DNA from 2 places in the Variovorax sp. PAMC26660 genome. Region 1 is predicted to be linked to the other one. Evidence: riboswitches for the same ligand, from Rfam matches in the RefSeq annotation. Region 1 holds a riboswitch; the other holds the start of a gene.
The links. A riboswitch is a leader RNA that binds a small molecule or an ion and turns the genes downstream of it on or off. The one in region 1 is predicted to bind glycine.
Positions count from the first base shown of each region.

Region 2: it holds a riboswitch for glycine, as region 1 does, so the genes downstream of both, gcvT (glycine cleavage system aminomethyltransferase GcvT) here and H7F35_RS15825 (D-amino acid dehydrogenase) in region 1, are expected to answer to the same signal.

Region 1 is NZ_CP060295.1:3,319,702-3,327,332, forward strand. It holds gene H7F35_RS15820 (FIST C-terminal domain-containing protein) at 1-1,218, shown strand, start outside; gene H7F35_RS15825 (D-amino acid dehydrogenase) at 1,239-2,540, opposite strand; glycine riboswitch at 2,632-2,738, opposite strand; glycine riboswitch at 2,742-2,842, opposite strand; gene rfbB (dTDP-glucose 4,6-dehydratase) at 2,959-4,029, shown strand; gene rfbD (dTDP-4-dehydrorhamnose reductase) at 4,026-4,916, shown strand; gene rfbA (glucose-1-phosphate thymidylyltransferase RfbA) at 4,938-5,831, shown strand; gene rfbC (dTDP-4-dehydrorhamnose 3,5-epimerase) at 5,828-6,376, shown strand; gene H7F35_RS15850 (glycosyl transferase) at 6,537-7,631, shown strand, end outside.
Region 2 is NZ_CP060295.1:5,223,911-5,231,541, reverse strand. It holds gene H7F35_RS24690 (TRAP transporter large permease) at 1-407, shown strand, start outside; gene H7F35_RS24685 (AraC family transcriptional regulator) at 395-1,180, opposite strand; gene H7F35_RS24680 (MFS transporter) at 1,276-2,469, shown strand; gene H7F35_RS24675 (DUF4440 domain-containing protein) at 2,558-3,058, shown strand; gene H7F35_RS24670 (hypothetical protein) at 3,170-3,736, shown strand; glycine riboswitch at 3,771-3,861, shown strand; glycine riboswitch at 3,874-3,981, shown strand; gene gcvT (glycine cleavage system aminomethyltransferase GcvT) at 4,029-5,201, shown strand; gene gcvH (glycine cleavage system protein GcvH) at 5,262-5,633, shown strand; gene gcvP (aminomethyl-transferring glycine dehydrogenase) at 5,683-7,631, shown strand, end outside.

The sequences.
Region 1 (7,631 bases):
CTGGCCCAGTTGCGCGCACAGATGGCATTGCCTGACTACGCGTCCTCGCCGACGCTCGGGCTGCTCTACATCACCGACCACTATGCGAGCGAGGCGCAGGAAATCCTCGACCACCTGAGCGCCGAGCTGCCCGAAGTGACCGACTGGTCGGGCACGGTCGGCATCGGCGTGTCGGCCAACAACGCCGAGTACTTCGACGAGCCCGGCATGAGCCTGATGCTCTGCGCCTTGCCGAGCGACCAGTACCGCGTGTTCTCGGGCGTGGCGCCGCTGGGCAACTCAGAAATGAGCGGCTTCGAGGCGCACACCGCGCTCGTGCATGCCGACCCGGCCACGCCTGACCTGTCGGAACTGATCGCCGAGATGGCGGGCCGCACCGACACCGGCTACCTGTTCGGCGGACTCTCGTCGGGCCGAGGCAGCGCGCTGCAGTTCGCGGTCGGCGGCAACGGCAATATCCGCGGCCATGGCGCGGCGGGTGGTGTTTTTTCGGGCGGCCTCTCGGGCGTGGTGTTCGGCGAGGACGTGCGGCTGGTGTCGCGCGTCACGCAGGGCTGCCAGCCGCTGCGCTCAGGCGCCGTGCGCGAGCGCGAGATCACCGAGGCCGACGGCAACCTGCTGCTCAAGCTCGATGGCGAGCCTGCGCTCGACGTGCTGCTGGCCGATCTGCAGGTGTCACTCGACCGTCCACAGGAAGCCATCGACGCGGTGCGCAGCACGCTGGTCGGCCTGGCCGACGCGGGCAGCGACGGCATCCGCCGTACGGGCGACCTGGGCGCCGACGTGCTGGTGCGCCACATCATCGGCCTTGACCCGACGCGGCGCGGCATCGCGATTGCCGACAACGCCGAAGCGGGTATGCGCCTGACCTTCTGCCGCCGCAATGCGCAGGCCGCGCGCGCCGACCTGATGCGCATCTGCGCGGAAATCCGCGAGGAGCTGGAACCGGAAGAGCAGACGCTGGCCACCGCACGCGCCGTCGCGGCGGGCGAGGCGGAGGCCGCACCGCATCCGGCGCGGCGCATTGCGGGGGCGGTGTACGTGAGCTGCTCCGGGCGCGGCGGCCCGCATTTCGGCGCGCCGGGTGCCGAACTGCAGATCGTGCGCCACGCGCTGGGCGACGTGCCGTTGGTCGGCTTCTTCGCTGCAGGCGAGATCGCCCGGCACCATCTGTATGGGTACACGGGCGTGCTGACGGTGTTCACCAGCAACGACTGAGCGAGCGAAGAACGACGCGCTCAGGCTGGCTGCAGTGCGCGCGGCGCGGGCGCCGGCATGCCCGTGAACGCGAAATCGACTTCCGGCGCGAGCCCGCTCACGATCCGCGCGATCGACTTGCCCGAGCCGCAGGCATGCGTCCAGCCGAGCGTGCCGTGGCCGGTGTTCAGGTACAGGTTCGGCAGCTTGGTCTTGCCGATCAGCGGCACGTTGCTCGGTGTGGCGGGGCGCAGGCCGGTCCAGAACTGCGCCTGCGTGGTGTCGCCGGCGCCGGGGAAGAGCTCTTCGACGCGCCGCACGATGGCTTCGCAGCGCACGCGGTTCAGGTCGCGGTCGTAGCCGTTGAGTTCGGCCGTGCCGGCGATGCGCAGGCGGTCGCCCGATTCGGAGGTGTAGCGCGAGAACACGAGCTTGAATTCGTCATCTGTCAGCGAGACCTGGTGGGCCTTCGAGGCATCCTTCACCGGCAGCGTCACCGAGTAGCCCTTGGCCGGGTAGATCGGCAGGCGGATGCCGAGAGGCGCGGCATACAGGGGACTCAGCGAACCCATCGCGAGCACGAAGGCGTCGCCGCGGATGCGCTGGAAACGGCCTTCGGCGTCGGTGGCTTCGACGTGGTCGATGCTGCCGCCGGCTTCACGCAGGGCGGTCACCGTGTGGCTCATCAGGAACTTGACGCCGGCCGCAGCGGCCAGGCCCACGAGTTCGCGCGCGAAGCGGTTGGCATCGCCCGATTCGTCCTCGGCCGTGTAGGTGGCGCCTGCCAGTTGCGGGCGGATGTGGGCGAGGGCGGGCTCGAGCTTCACGGCTTCGTCGGCGGAGATCACGAGGCGCTCGCAGCCCAGGGCGCGCATCTGCTCGGCGGGCTTGAGGGCGCCGTCGAATTCCTTCTGCGTCGTATAGAAATGCAGGATGCCCTGGGTGCGCTGGTCGTAGTTCAGGCCGGTGTCGTGGCGTAACTGCTGCAACGTGTCGCGGCTGTAGGTGCCCAGACGGACGATCTGCTCGATGTTGTGCCGGGTGCGCGCTGGCGTGCATTCGCGCAGGAACTGCAGGCCCCAGAGCCACTGGCGCATGTCGGCGCGGATGCGAAACAGCAGCGGGGCGTCTTCCTTGCCCAGCCATTGCAGCACCTTGAGCGGGGCACTCGGGTTGGCCCAGGGTTCGGCATGGCTGACCGAGATCTGCCCGCCGTTGGCGAAGCTGGTTTCGGCGGCGGGCGTGGCCTGCCGGTCGATGACGGTCACTTCGTGGCCGAGTTGCTGGAGGTAGTAAGCCGAAGTCACGCCGAGCAGGCCGGCGCCAAGAACGATCACGCGCATTTCAAGTACCTTTGAGGTTGTAGCGCTTGAATGGCGGGCGTGGTGTGCTATTTAATCAATAGCAAGCAACCGGACGACCGCCGTCCAAGTTGCCGCTCCCCCTGTCCTCGGTACCTGAGAGATTCACCCTGCTGCACCCGCAGCGGGTTTGCTCCTTCGGTGCACCACGTGGCGTGGTGGCTCTCCAGACGGCATTTCAGTTGGTGCAGTACAGATCCCTTGTTCGGACCGACCTGAGCGTTTATGGGAGTTTGCGCCTTCGGTAGGGCCACCGGGGTGGCCCGCTCTCCTGCAGTGGGGCGATTGTAGGCGGGGCTTGCGCCAGCGCCAAACCTGCGGCTTGGGCCCCTCTGGCCGATGGGATAATCGCCTGTTGGTTTGTCGAAGGGCAAATCGTTTCACAACAACAGGGGACCCCATGATCCTGGTTACCGGCGGCGCTGGCTTCATCGGCGCCAATTTCGTACTCGACTGGATCGCGAACAGCGACGAGCCGGTCGTGAACCTCGACAAACTGACCTACGCGGGCAATCTGGAAACGCTCGCGTCGCTCAAGGGCAACCCGAATCACATCTTCGCGCAGGGCGACATCGGCGACAGCGCGCTGCTCGACCGCCTGCTGGCCGAGCACAAGCCGCGCGCCGTGGTGAATTTCGCCGCCGAATCGCACGTCGACCGCTCGATCCACGGCCCGGAAGACTTCGTCCAGACCAACGTGCTGGGCACCTTCCGCCTGCTCGAATCCGTGCGCGGTTTCTGGAGTGCGCTGCCGGCCGACCAGAAGGCGGCCTTCCGCTTCCTGCACGTCTCCACCGACGAGGTCTACGGCTCGCTCTCCAAGACCGACCCGGCCTTCACCGAGGAACACAAGTACGAGCCCAACAGCCCGTACTCGGCCAGCAAGGCCGCCAGCGACCACCTCGTGCGCGCCTGGCACCACACCTACGGCCTGCCGGTGCTGACCACCAACTGCTCGAACAACTACGGGCCGTTCCACTTTCCCGAGAAGCTGATCCCGCTGATGATCGTCAACGCGCTGGCCGGCAAGCCGCTGCCCGTGTACGGCGACGGCATGCAGGTGCGCGACTGGCTCTACGTGAAGGATCACTGCAGCGCCATCCGTCGGGTGCTCGAAGCTGGCAAGCTGGGTGAAACCTACAACGTCGGCGGCTGGAACGAGAAGCCGAACATCGAGATCGTCAATACCGTGTGTGCGCTGCTCGACGAACTGCGCCCCAAGGCGGATGGCAAGCCGTACAAGGAGCAGATCACCTACGTCACCGACCGCCCGGGGCACGACCGCCGCTACGCCATCGATGCGCGCAAGATCGAGCGCGAACTCGGCTGGAAGCCCGCAGACACCTTCGACACCGGCATTCGCAAGACCGTCGAGTGGTATCTCGCGAACGGCGAATGGGTGCGCAATGTGCAAAGCGGCGCGTACCGTGAATGGGTGGAGAAGCAATACGACGCGAAGGCTGCTGCATGAAGTTGTTGTTGCTGGGCAAGGGTGGGCAGGTCGGTTGGGAGCTGCAGCGCAGCCTGGCGCCATTGGGTGAATTGGTCGCGCTTGATTTCGACAGCACAGATTTCAATGCCGACTTCAGCTGTCCCGAGCAACTGGCCGAGACGGTGCTCAAGGTGCGTCCTGACGTGGTCGTCAATGCAGCAGCGCATACCGCTGTCGACAAGGCCGAGAGCGAGCCCGACTTTGCGCGCAAGCTGAATGCCACGTCACCGGGCGTGGTGGCCGAGGCCGCACAGCAGATCGGTGCGCTGATGGTTCACTACTCCACCGACTACGTTTTCGATGGCAGCGGCAGCAAGCCCTGGAAGGAAGACGATGCGACCGGTCCGCTCAGCGTGTATGGACAGACCAAGCTCGAAGGCGAGCAATTGGTGGCTGCGCACTGCGCCAGGCATCTGATCTTTCGCACCAGTTGGGTTTACGCCGCGCGCGGCGGCAACTTTGCCAAGACCATGCTGCGGCTCGCCAAGGAACGTGACCGGTTGACCGTCATCGACGACCAGTTCGGCGCGCCCACCGGGGCAGAGCTGCTGGCCGACGTGACGGCGCACGCCATTCGCTCCACGCTGCAGGACCCGGCCAAGGCAGGCCTCTATCACGCGATCGCGGGTGGCGAGACATCGTGGTACGGCTATGCGAGATTCGTGCTTGAGATGGCGCAGCAGGCCGGTGTCGAACTCAAGGCCGGGCCGCAGGCCGTCGAAGCCGTACCCACCAGCGCGTTTCCGACGCCCGCTACGCGGCCGCACAACTCGCGCCTCGACACCACCAAGCTGCAGACCACCTTCGGGCTGCGCCTGCCGCCTTGGCAGGAAGGCGTTGCGCGCATGCTGCGCGAGACGCTCTGAGATTCACACGAGAAGAAACGCATGACCACAACTCAACGCAAAGGCATCATCCTGGCCGGTGGCTCGGGCACTCGCCTGCACCCCGCGACATTGGCGCTCAGCAAGCAGCTGCTGCCGGTGTACGACAAGCCGATGATCTACTACCCGCTCAGTACGTTGATGCTGGGCGGCATGCGCGACATTCTGATCATCAGCACGCCGCAGGACACGCCGCGGTTTCAGCAGTTGCTGGGGGACGGAAGCCAGTGGGGCATCAACCTGCAGTACGCGGTGCAGCCGAGTCCGGACGGGCTGGCGCAAGCGTTCATCATCGGCGACAAGTTCGTGGGCAATTCGCCTAGCGCACTGGTGCTGGGCGACAACATTTTCTACGGTCATGATTTCGTTCATCTGCTCGCCGATGCGGATGCAAAGACGTCGGGGGCAACCGTGTTCGCCTATCACGTGCAGGACCCGGAGCGCTATGGCGTGGTCGCGTTCGATGCCAAGGGCAAGGCCAGCAGCATCGAAGAAAAACCGCTGAAGCCCAAGAGCAGCTATGCGGTGACGGGGCTGTACTTCTACGACAACCAGGTGGTCGACATCGCCAAGGCTGTGAAGCCCAGTGCGCGCGGCGAGCTGGAGATCACGGCGGTCAACCAGGAGTACCTTGATCGCGATCAACTGAACGTGCAGATCATGCAGCGCGGCTATGCGTGGCTCGACACCGGCACGCACGACAGCCTGCTCGAGGCGGGGCAGTTCATTGCCACGTTGGAACATCGGCAGGGGCTCAAGATTGCATGTCCCGAAGAAATTTCGTGGCGCAATGGCTTCATCACCACTGAGCAGCTCGAGGCGCTCGCAGCCCCTCTCGAAAAGAGCGGTTACGGCAAATACCTCAAGCACCTGCTGAACGACAAGGTGCGGTCATGAAGGTAACGCCCACCGCTATTCCTGACGTGCTGGTGATCGAACCTAAGGTGTTCGGCGACGCACGCGGCTTCTTCTTCGAGAGCTTCAACCAGAAGGCTTTCGACGACGCCGTCGGCAAGCATGTCGAATTTGTCCAGGACAACCATTCGCGCTCTGTGAAGGGGGTTTTGCGGGGGCTGCATTATCAGATTCAGCAGCCGCAGGGGAAGCTGGTGCGTGTGGTGCGTGGCGCGGTGCTCGATGTGGTTGTGGACATTCGGCGCAAGTCGCCAACCTTCGGGCAATGGGTGTCACAGGAACTGAGCGAAGAAAACCACAAGCAGTTCTGGGTGCCCAAGGGCTTCGCACACGGTTTTCTCGTGCTGAGCGACACCGCTGATTTTCTGTACAAGACGACAGACTATTACTCGCCGGCCAACGAGCGTTGCATTGCCTGGGATGACCCGGAGATCGCCATTGTCTGGCCCGATCTCAAAACAGATTTCGTGCTGTCTGCCAAGGATCAGTCCGGCAAGCGGCTGGCCGACGCTGAAGTATTTGAATGACGCTGCGCGCGGCGCGGCGCCTCGGCGCTTTTCGGGCGCATTCTCCCGCAATTTCCCTCGCCAAATGTGGTTGCAAGCTGCAGCTCACACGCAACGAGCAGGTTCCTGATGAAGGCGAAAGTGAACGACGCGCCTTCTCGTATTTTTCTAAGCGCTGCCAATGACATTCAGATGGACCACTGTTCTTGCCCTGCTCCTCGTAGGCGCTGTGGCAACGGTGACGGGTTTGCAGCAACTGAGCTGGCATTCGATCGCGGCTCTCCGATGGGATGCGCTGCAGCCCTACGCCGTGGTGTTGGCGGGCGGCATGTTCTTCGTCGAGATTTGTTCGCGCTGGCTCGGCATCCATCGCATTGCGGCTGGCGGGATCGCGGCGGCCGCCATCGCATTGATCACGGGCACGGCGGGTGCCTTGCTCGTCGTGATATGGATTGCGCTCGCAAGCCATGTCGTGGGCTCGACGGTCCTGACGATGTGGAGCAAACGCAACGACAACCCTTCGCCCCTGATCGCGGTGTTGGTGGGGGCGGTCATCTATGGAGCCCTGATCGGCTTGGCCGCGCACCGGCCGATTAACTATCCCGGCGTGTATGCCGTGGCCCTGGCATTGCCCGTTATCTTTGGCTGGCGGCAGGTTCGTGTGACGTTGCTGTCGATGAAGGCCTTCGCCCGCAGCAAGTCGACGTCCTGGCTGGACCTGCTGATCGTCGGGGTGGCTCTGCTTCACTTCGTCGTGGGGTTGATGCCGGAAACTGGTCACGATGCCCTCGCGTCGCATCTGTTCATTCCCGCGCACCTGGCGGCGCGCCACGCCTGGGGCTTCGACGTCAGTCTGTACGCATGGGCAGTGATGCCGATGATGGGCGATTGGCTGTTCTCCCTTGGGTACATGTTGGCGGGCGAGGAGGGGGCGCGTCTTGTCAATGTCGGTTTTGTCCTGGCGACCTGCTGTCTCGTGCGCGAACTCGTGCTGTGGGCCGGTGGCAGCCGAATCGGCGCGAAGTGGGGCGCGCTGCTGCTGCTCACCACGCCGCTGACGCTGCTCGAAAGCAGCAGCCTGTACATCGAATCCGTCTGGGCCGCCTTCGCGGTCGCAGGCTCGCTGTCGCTTTTCAGGGCGCTGCAGCGAGACGACCAACGTCCCGTCGACATTCGCTCGGCCGCGATCCTGCTCGGCGGCGCGCTGGCTGCGAAGGCAATCACGCTGGCGATCCTGCCCGGGCTCTTCATCGTGTTCCTGGTGCGCTTCCGCGTG
Region 2 (7,631 bases), 1.9 Mb from region 1:
CCCGCGCGGGCGTGCCCGACGCCATTGGCCACTGGCTGCAGGAAGTGCTGAAGTCGCCGGCGATGTTCCTGCTGGGCGTGAACGCGGCGCTGTTCGTGATCGGCATGTTCATCGAGACCAGCGCGGCGATCATCGTGCTCGCGCCGATCCTGGCGCCGGTGGCGGTGCACTTCGGCATCGACCCGGTGCACTTCGGGCTGATCATGGTGGTGAACCTGGCCCTGGGCATGATCACGCCGCCCTTCGGCGTGAACCTGTTCGCGGCCTGCACCGTGGCGCGCATATCGCTGGACCGCATCGTCAAGCACCTCGTGCCTTTCGTGCTGGTGATCATGGCGTGCCTGATGGTGATCACCTACGTGCCGTGGGTCTCGCTGGCGCTGCGCGACCTGGTCTACGCCAAGTAGTCGCGGCGCAGGTACACGCTGGGCGGCATGCCCAGCGTGCGCCGGAACATCGCGGTGAAGGCGCTCGGGCTCTCGTAGCCATGCGCCAACGCCACCTCCAGGATCGACGCACCCGCCGCCAGTTGCGGCAGGCTCAACAACAGCCGCGCCTGCCGGCACCACGCGCCGAAGTTCATGCCGGTCTCGCGCTGGAACAGGCGCGCCAGCGTGCGCGTGTTCATGTGCAGCCGCAGCGCCCAGTCGTCGAGCGTCGCGGGCAGCGACGGGTCGCGCACCAGTTCCTCGCACAGCACCGCCAGCCGGGCGTGGCGCGGCATCGGCACGTGCAGCGACAGCGCGGGCGCGGCCTCGATCTCATCGAGGATCAGCTCCATCACGCGCTCGTCGCGGCTGCCCGGCGCGTAGTCCAGCGGCAGCGACACGGCCGTGACGATCAGTTGCCTGAGCAATGCGCCCACGCGGATCACGCGGCACTCGCGCCCGATGTCGGCGCGCGTGCCGGGCTCGACGAAGACGGTGCGCATCTTCACCTCGCCCGCCATGCGGATCTGGTGCTCCATGCCCGGCGGCACCCAGACGCCACGACCGGGCGGCACCACCCAACTGCCGGCCACGGCGCCGACGATCATCACACCCGAGATCGCATGGATGAGCTGGCCGCGCCGGTGCGTGTGCGGCGGAATGAAGGCGTCGCCATCGGGGTCGGTCGCCAGCACCGCGACGGCCCGCGGGGTCGACTCGCCTTGTTCGGGGCGCAGATTCAGTTTGTCCATTTCTCGACGATGCTTGTTGATTCGTAGCGAGAACATCTTCGCACGCCTTCCTACGATGCCTTTCCTCTCAGGAAATCAATCAAGGAAGCGATCGAATGAACAAGCGCCGACTCGGGCTGCTCACCGGCACCCATGCCGTCAATGACCTCTATCAGGGCCTCGTGCCCGCCCTGCTGCCTTTCATGGTGCTGGAACGCGGCTACAGCTACACGGCCGTGAGCGGGCTGATGCTGGCGGCCACCGGGCTGTCGAGCGTGGTGCAGCCGCTGTTCGGCCTGTACGCCGACCGCCATCCGCGCAGCTGGCTGGTGCCGGTGGGCTTTCTGGTGGCGGCGCTGGGCGTGGTGCTGGCGGGCATCAGCCAGAGCTACCTGCTGACCTGGATCGCCATTGCGCTGTGCGGGCTGGGCATTGCGGCGTACCACCCGCCCGCGACGGTGGCGGCGCGCGCGGCCGGCGGCGCGTCGCAAAAGGCGATGAGCGTGTTCTCGGTGGGCGGCACCATCGGCGCCTCGTTCGCGCCGGTGCTGGCGGCCACGGTGGTCGGCGGCGGTGGCCTGTCGCGCAGCTACCTGCTGGGCGTGCCGGCGGTGGCGATGGGCGTGGTGTGGGTGGTGGCCAATGCGCGGCGCGGCGCGGGCGCCGCAGCGGCAGCGTTAGCCAGGAAGCAGGCCGGCAGCGAGCTGTTGAAGCCCCATAACGACTGGCGCGCCTTCAGCCTGCTGGTGGCAACCATCGTGGGCTGGTCGATTCCCTATGTGACGGTGCTGTCGATGCTCTCGCTGCGCATCACGCGTGACCTGCATGGCACCACCTTCCAGGGCGCTGCGGCACTCACCTGCTTCACCGCCTCGGGTGCGGTGGGCGTGCTGCTCGGCGGCTGGCTCGGCGACCGCCTCGGCCGCATGGGCACGATCCGCAGCGGCTACCTGCTGGCATTGCCGGCCCTTGCATGCCTTGTGCTCGCGCCGACGGCCGGCTGGGCGCTGGCCTGTACCGCGCTGCTCGGCCTGGCGATGTTCCTGCCGTTCGCGGCTCAGGTCACGCTGGCGCAGGACTACCTGCCGCGCAACCCGGCCACGGCCAGCGGCATCACGCTCGGGCTGGCGCTGTCGGTGGGCGGGCTGGTGTCGCCGCTGTTCGGCATGCTGTCGGATGCGCGCGGCCTGGGTGTCACGCTGACCGCGGTGCTCTGCGTGCTGTGCGTCGCGACCGTGCTGGCCTTGCGGCTGCGCAACCGGGCACCGGTGATCGCGCCGGTCGACCTCGAAGGGGCCGCGACCGCCTGAACGGGCGCCGGTTCGGCCCACAGCGGATTCACTGCCAGAATCGGCGTCGCGTTCGACGCTGATAACTGACAAAGAGGGAAACCGCGCCATGAATCGATTCGTCACCTGTCTTCTTGCCGGGGGCCTGCTGTCCACGGCAGCCTTTGCTGCCACGCCGGCAGCGCCCACGACGCCAGCCGCCCCGGCAACGCCTGCGGCAGCGACGCCGGCACCGGCACCCGCCGCGGCACCTGCGGCGGCGCCCACTGCCGGCATCGCCGAAGTGGAAACCGCCGTGCGCGCCTGGGCCGCAGCCTGGTCCGCCCGCGACGTGGACCGCTACCTTGCAGCCTACGCGCCCGACTTCACGCCAGCCCGCAACCAGGACCGCAAGCGCTGGGAAGCCGATCGCCGCGCCCGCATCACGGGCAAGTCGAAGATCAGCGTGACCATCGACGACCTGGTGATCAGCGTCAACGGCCAGACCGCCAGCGCCCGCTTCAAGCAGGTCTACCGCGCCGACAAGCTGAACCACACCGACCGCAAGACGCTGGAGCTGCAGCGCGTGGGCAACCAGTGGCTGATCCGCAAGGAAAGCATCGGCGCCTGACCCGCGCCAAGAGCCGGCGACGATTTTTCCCCTGTAAGGGAAATAGGTTCATGAAGATGTCACCGCCGGCCACGATGCTGCAGCCCTCGACCTCCGAAAGCTGTGGCTGCCATGTTTCCCACCAAGACCGACAAGGCGCGCGACGAACTCCAGGGCGGCCAGCGCACGCTCAGCCAGCGTGAGCGCGCGCTGCTGCTGATGGCCGACGGTCGGCGCTCGCTGACCGACTTCAGCCCGCTCTTCACGAACCGTGGCGAAGCCGAGCAGGCGATCCACACGCTGGTGCAGCGGGGCTATCTGGAAGACCCGCAAGCCGCCGCCGCCGTTGCCGCCGCGCAAGCGACAGCCCAGGCCGCTGCGGCTGCGCAGCCCGCCCCGCTGGCCGCCGCCGAGCCGATCCGCATCGCAACCTCCACCGACACCTTCGACGGCAAGCGTTCGCTGGCAACCACGCGCATGTTCCTGTTCGACATCTGCGAGCGCATGTTCGTGCGGCGCGATCCGAAGTTCGCGCTGCAGATGCGCGACGCCCTGCGCGAAGCCCGCGACCGCGAGGCCATGCTGACCATCGCCGCGCTGATGCTCAGCGAAATCGAGAAAACCGCCGGCCCCGAGCGCGCCGAATCGCTGCGCGAGCGCATCGACCGGTTGCTGCCGCCGGCCGAGGTCGTGCACTGAAGCCTGAAGCTGCGGTCCGCGCGATCCACTACACTCGCCCGGGTCAGGAGAGAGCCCCGCACGACGGGGCCGCCGAAGGCGCAGGGGATTCCCGAACGCTCAGGCAAAAGGACTGACAAGGCGCCAGTGCAAACCGGCGTTTCCTTGCTGGAGAGAGGCCGTTGCATGCATTGCACCGGCCCACCGAAGGAGCAAACCCCGATCGTGGGGCGAATCTCTCAGGTAAAGAGGACAGCAGGGGTAGCCCGTGGCGTTGCAGCCATGGATTTCGACTGCCCCTTTGGAGTGCCCCGTGGCCGCTTCCTCCGCTTCCGACGCCCAACTTCTCAAGACGCCGCTCTACGACCTGCACGTGGAACTCGGCGCCCGCATGGTCCCCTTCGCCGGCTACTCGATGCCGGTGCAATACCCCGCCGGCCTGATGGCCGAGCACAAGCACACGCGCGACGCGGCCGGCCTGTTCGACATTTCGCACATGGGCCAGTTGCGCCTGGTCGGGCCCGACGCGGCCGCCGCCTTCGAGACCCTGATGCCGGTCGACGTGATCGACCTGCCCGCCGGCAAGCAGCGCTACGGCCTGCTGCTGAACGACGAAGGCGGCATCCTGGACGACCTGATGTTCTTCAACGAAGGCAACGGCTCGATCTTCGTGATCGTGAACGGCGCCTGCAAGGTGGACGACATCGCCCACATCCAGCGCCAGATCGGCGCGCGCTGCGACGTTCAGCCCCTGCCCGACCACGCGCTGCTCGCGCTGCAAGGCCCGCAGGCCGCCGCCACGCTGGCGCGGCTGTCGCCCGGCATCGAGCGCTTCGTGTTCATGACCGGCGGCGCGGTGCAGATCGGCGGCATTGCCGCCTTCATCACCCGCAGCGGCTACACCGGCGAAGACGGCTTCGAGATTTCGGTGGCCGCCAAAGATGCCGACGCTCTGGCCCGCCTGCTGCTGGCCCAGTCCGAGGTCAAGCCCGTCGGCCTCGGTGCGCGCAATTCGCTGCGGCTCGAAGCCGGCCTGTGCCTGTACGGCAACGACATCGACACCACGACCACGCCGGTCGAGGCCTCGCTCAACTGGGCGATGCAGAAGGTGCGCCGCGCGGGCGGCGCGCGCGAAGGCGGCTTTCCGGGCGCGGCCAAGATCCTGGCGCAGCTCGCCGCAGTCACGGCAGGGGCCGCCGGCCACACCGACCACGACACGCTCAAGCGCAAGCGCGTGGGCCTTGTCGCCCTCGAGCGCATTCCGGTGCGCGACGGCACGGTGCTGCAGTCCTTCGAGGGCCAGGACATCGGCGTCGTCACCAGCGGCCTGCTCGGCCCGACGGCCGACCGCTGCATCGCCATGGGCTATGTGGCCACCGCCTTTGCCGAACCCGGCACGCGCGTGCAGGCCATCGTGCGCGGCAAGCCCGTGCCGATGGAAGTCTCGACCATGCCTTTCGTGCCGACCCGCTACTACCGCGGCTGAACACTGCAGACCCGGCTAGGCTCTGCACCCCGATTCATTTTTTCCACGAGGAGTTTTCCCATGAGCATCAAGTACACCAAGGACCACGAATGGGTGTTGGCCGAGGGCGGTGCCGCCACCGTCGGCATCACCCTGCACGCGCAGGACGCGCTGGGCGACGTGGTGTTCGTCGACCTGCCTGAAGTCGGCAAGACCTTTGCGCAAGGCGAAGTCGCCGGCGTCGTCGAATCGGTCAAGGCCGCCGCCGACGTGTTCATGCCCGTGTCGGGCGAGATCACCGAAGTGAACGAAGCGCTGCGCGCCGATCCGTCGCTTGCCAACAGCGACCCGCTGGCCAGCGGCTGGTTCTTCAAGGTCAAGCTGAGCGAACCCGCGCAACTCGACGCGCTGCTCGACTCGGCCACCTACGACAAGTTCGCCGCCGAATCCTGATCCACCGCGTTCCCCCGCCTTTCCTTCTTCTCCCCAAGCCTTCACCGCCATGCCGATTCCCGCCCTTCCCTCTTTGCAAGAACTAGAGAACGCCGAAGAATTTCTCGCCCGCCACATCGGCATCGATGCGGCGGACGAGGCGCGCATGCTGCCGGTGATCGGCTCGGCGACGCGGGCGGAACTCATCGACGGCATCGTGCCCGCGGCCATCCGCCGCACCAGGCCCATGCGCCTGCCCGCACCGGTGACCGAAGCCGATGCGCTGGCCGAACTGAAGGCGATGGCGTCGAAGAACAAGGTGTTCAAGAGCTTCATCGGCCAGGGCTACTACGGCACGCACACGCCGGGCGTGATCCTGCGCAACGTGCTCGAAAACCCCGCCTGGTACACCGCCTACACGCCCTACCAGGCCGAAATTTCGCAGGGCCGCATGGAAGCCCTGCTCAACTTTCAGACGATGGTGTGCGACCTCACGGGCATGGCCATCGCCAACGCATCGATGCTCGACGAAGCCACGGCGGCCGCCGAGGCCATGACGCTCGCCAAGCGCAGCGTGAAGAGCAAAAGCAACGTGTTCCTGGTCTCGGGCGACTGCCATCCGCAGACCATCGAAGTCATCAAGACGCGCGCCGCGCCGCTGGGCATCGAGGTCAAGGTGAGCACCGTGTCCGAAACGCTGCCGCACCTGATGGTGAGCGGCGAGTTCTTCGGCGTGCTCGCGCAATACCCCGCCACCACCGGCCACGTGCACGACCTGCGACCGCTCGCGGGCCACGCGCACCAGTGCGACGCCGCCTTCATCGTCGCGGCCGACTTGCTGGCACTCACTTTGCTCGTCGCGCCAGGCGAGTTCGATGCCGACATCGTCTGCGGCACCACGCAGCGCTTCGGCATGCCGCTGTGCAACGGCGGCCCGCACGCCGCCTACCTGGCTTGCCGCGACTCGTTCAAGCGCTCGCTGCCGGGTCGCCTCGTCGGTGTGAGCGTCGACACGCACGGCCAGCCCGCCTACCGCCTCGCGTTGCAAACGCGCGAGCAACACATCCGCCGCGAGAAGGCCACATCCAACATCTGCACGGCGCAGGTGCTGCCGGCCGTCGTCGCCAGCATGTACGCCGTGTACCACGGGCCCGATGGCCTGACGCGCATCGCACAGCGCGTAGCGGCGCTCACCGCCATCCTCGCGCAAGGCCTCGCGCAGATGGGTCGCGAGCCGGTCAACACCACCGCCTTCGATTCGCTGACCGTCCGCACCGACGACGACACGCCGAAGATCATCGAGCGTGCCTACGCCGCCGGCGTCAACCTGCGCCAACGTTTGCAGCAGCACCTGGGCATCTCGCTGGACGAGACCAGCACGCGCGCCGACGTCGAAACGCTGTGGGCCCTGTTCGTGCCCGCCGGCACGCCGATGCCGCGCTTCGACGACCTTGCCGGCAAGGCCGTGCCGCTGATCCCCGAAGACCTGCGCCGCACCAGCCCCTTCCTCACGCATCCGGTGTTCAACACGCACAAGAGCGAAACCGCGATGCTGCGCTACATCCGCAGCCTGTCCGACAAGGACCTCGCGCTCGACCGCAGCATGATCCCGCTGGGCAGCTGCACGATGAAGCTCAATGCGACCAGCGAGATGATCCCGATCACCTGGCCCGAGTTCGCGAACATCCACCCCTTCGCACCGGCCGACCAGCTGCAGGGCTACGCGCAACTCGACGCGCAACTGCGCGCCTGGCTGTGCGAAGCGACTGGCTACGCGGGCATCAGCCTGCAGCCCAATGCCGGCTCGCAAGGCGAATACGCCGGCCTGCTGGCCATCCGCTCCTTCCATGAAGCCAAGGGCCAGGGCCATCGCAACATCTGCCTGATTCCGTCGTCGGCGCACGGCACCAATCCCGCGAGCGCGCAGATGGTGGGCCTGCAGGTGGTGGTGACGGCCTGCGATGCGCAGGGCAACGTCGACATGGACGACCTGAAGCGTGCCTGCGAGAAGCACAGCGC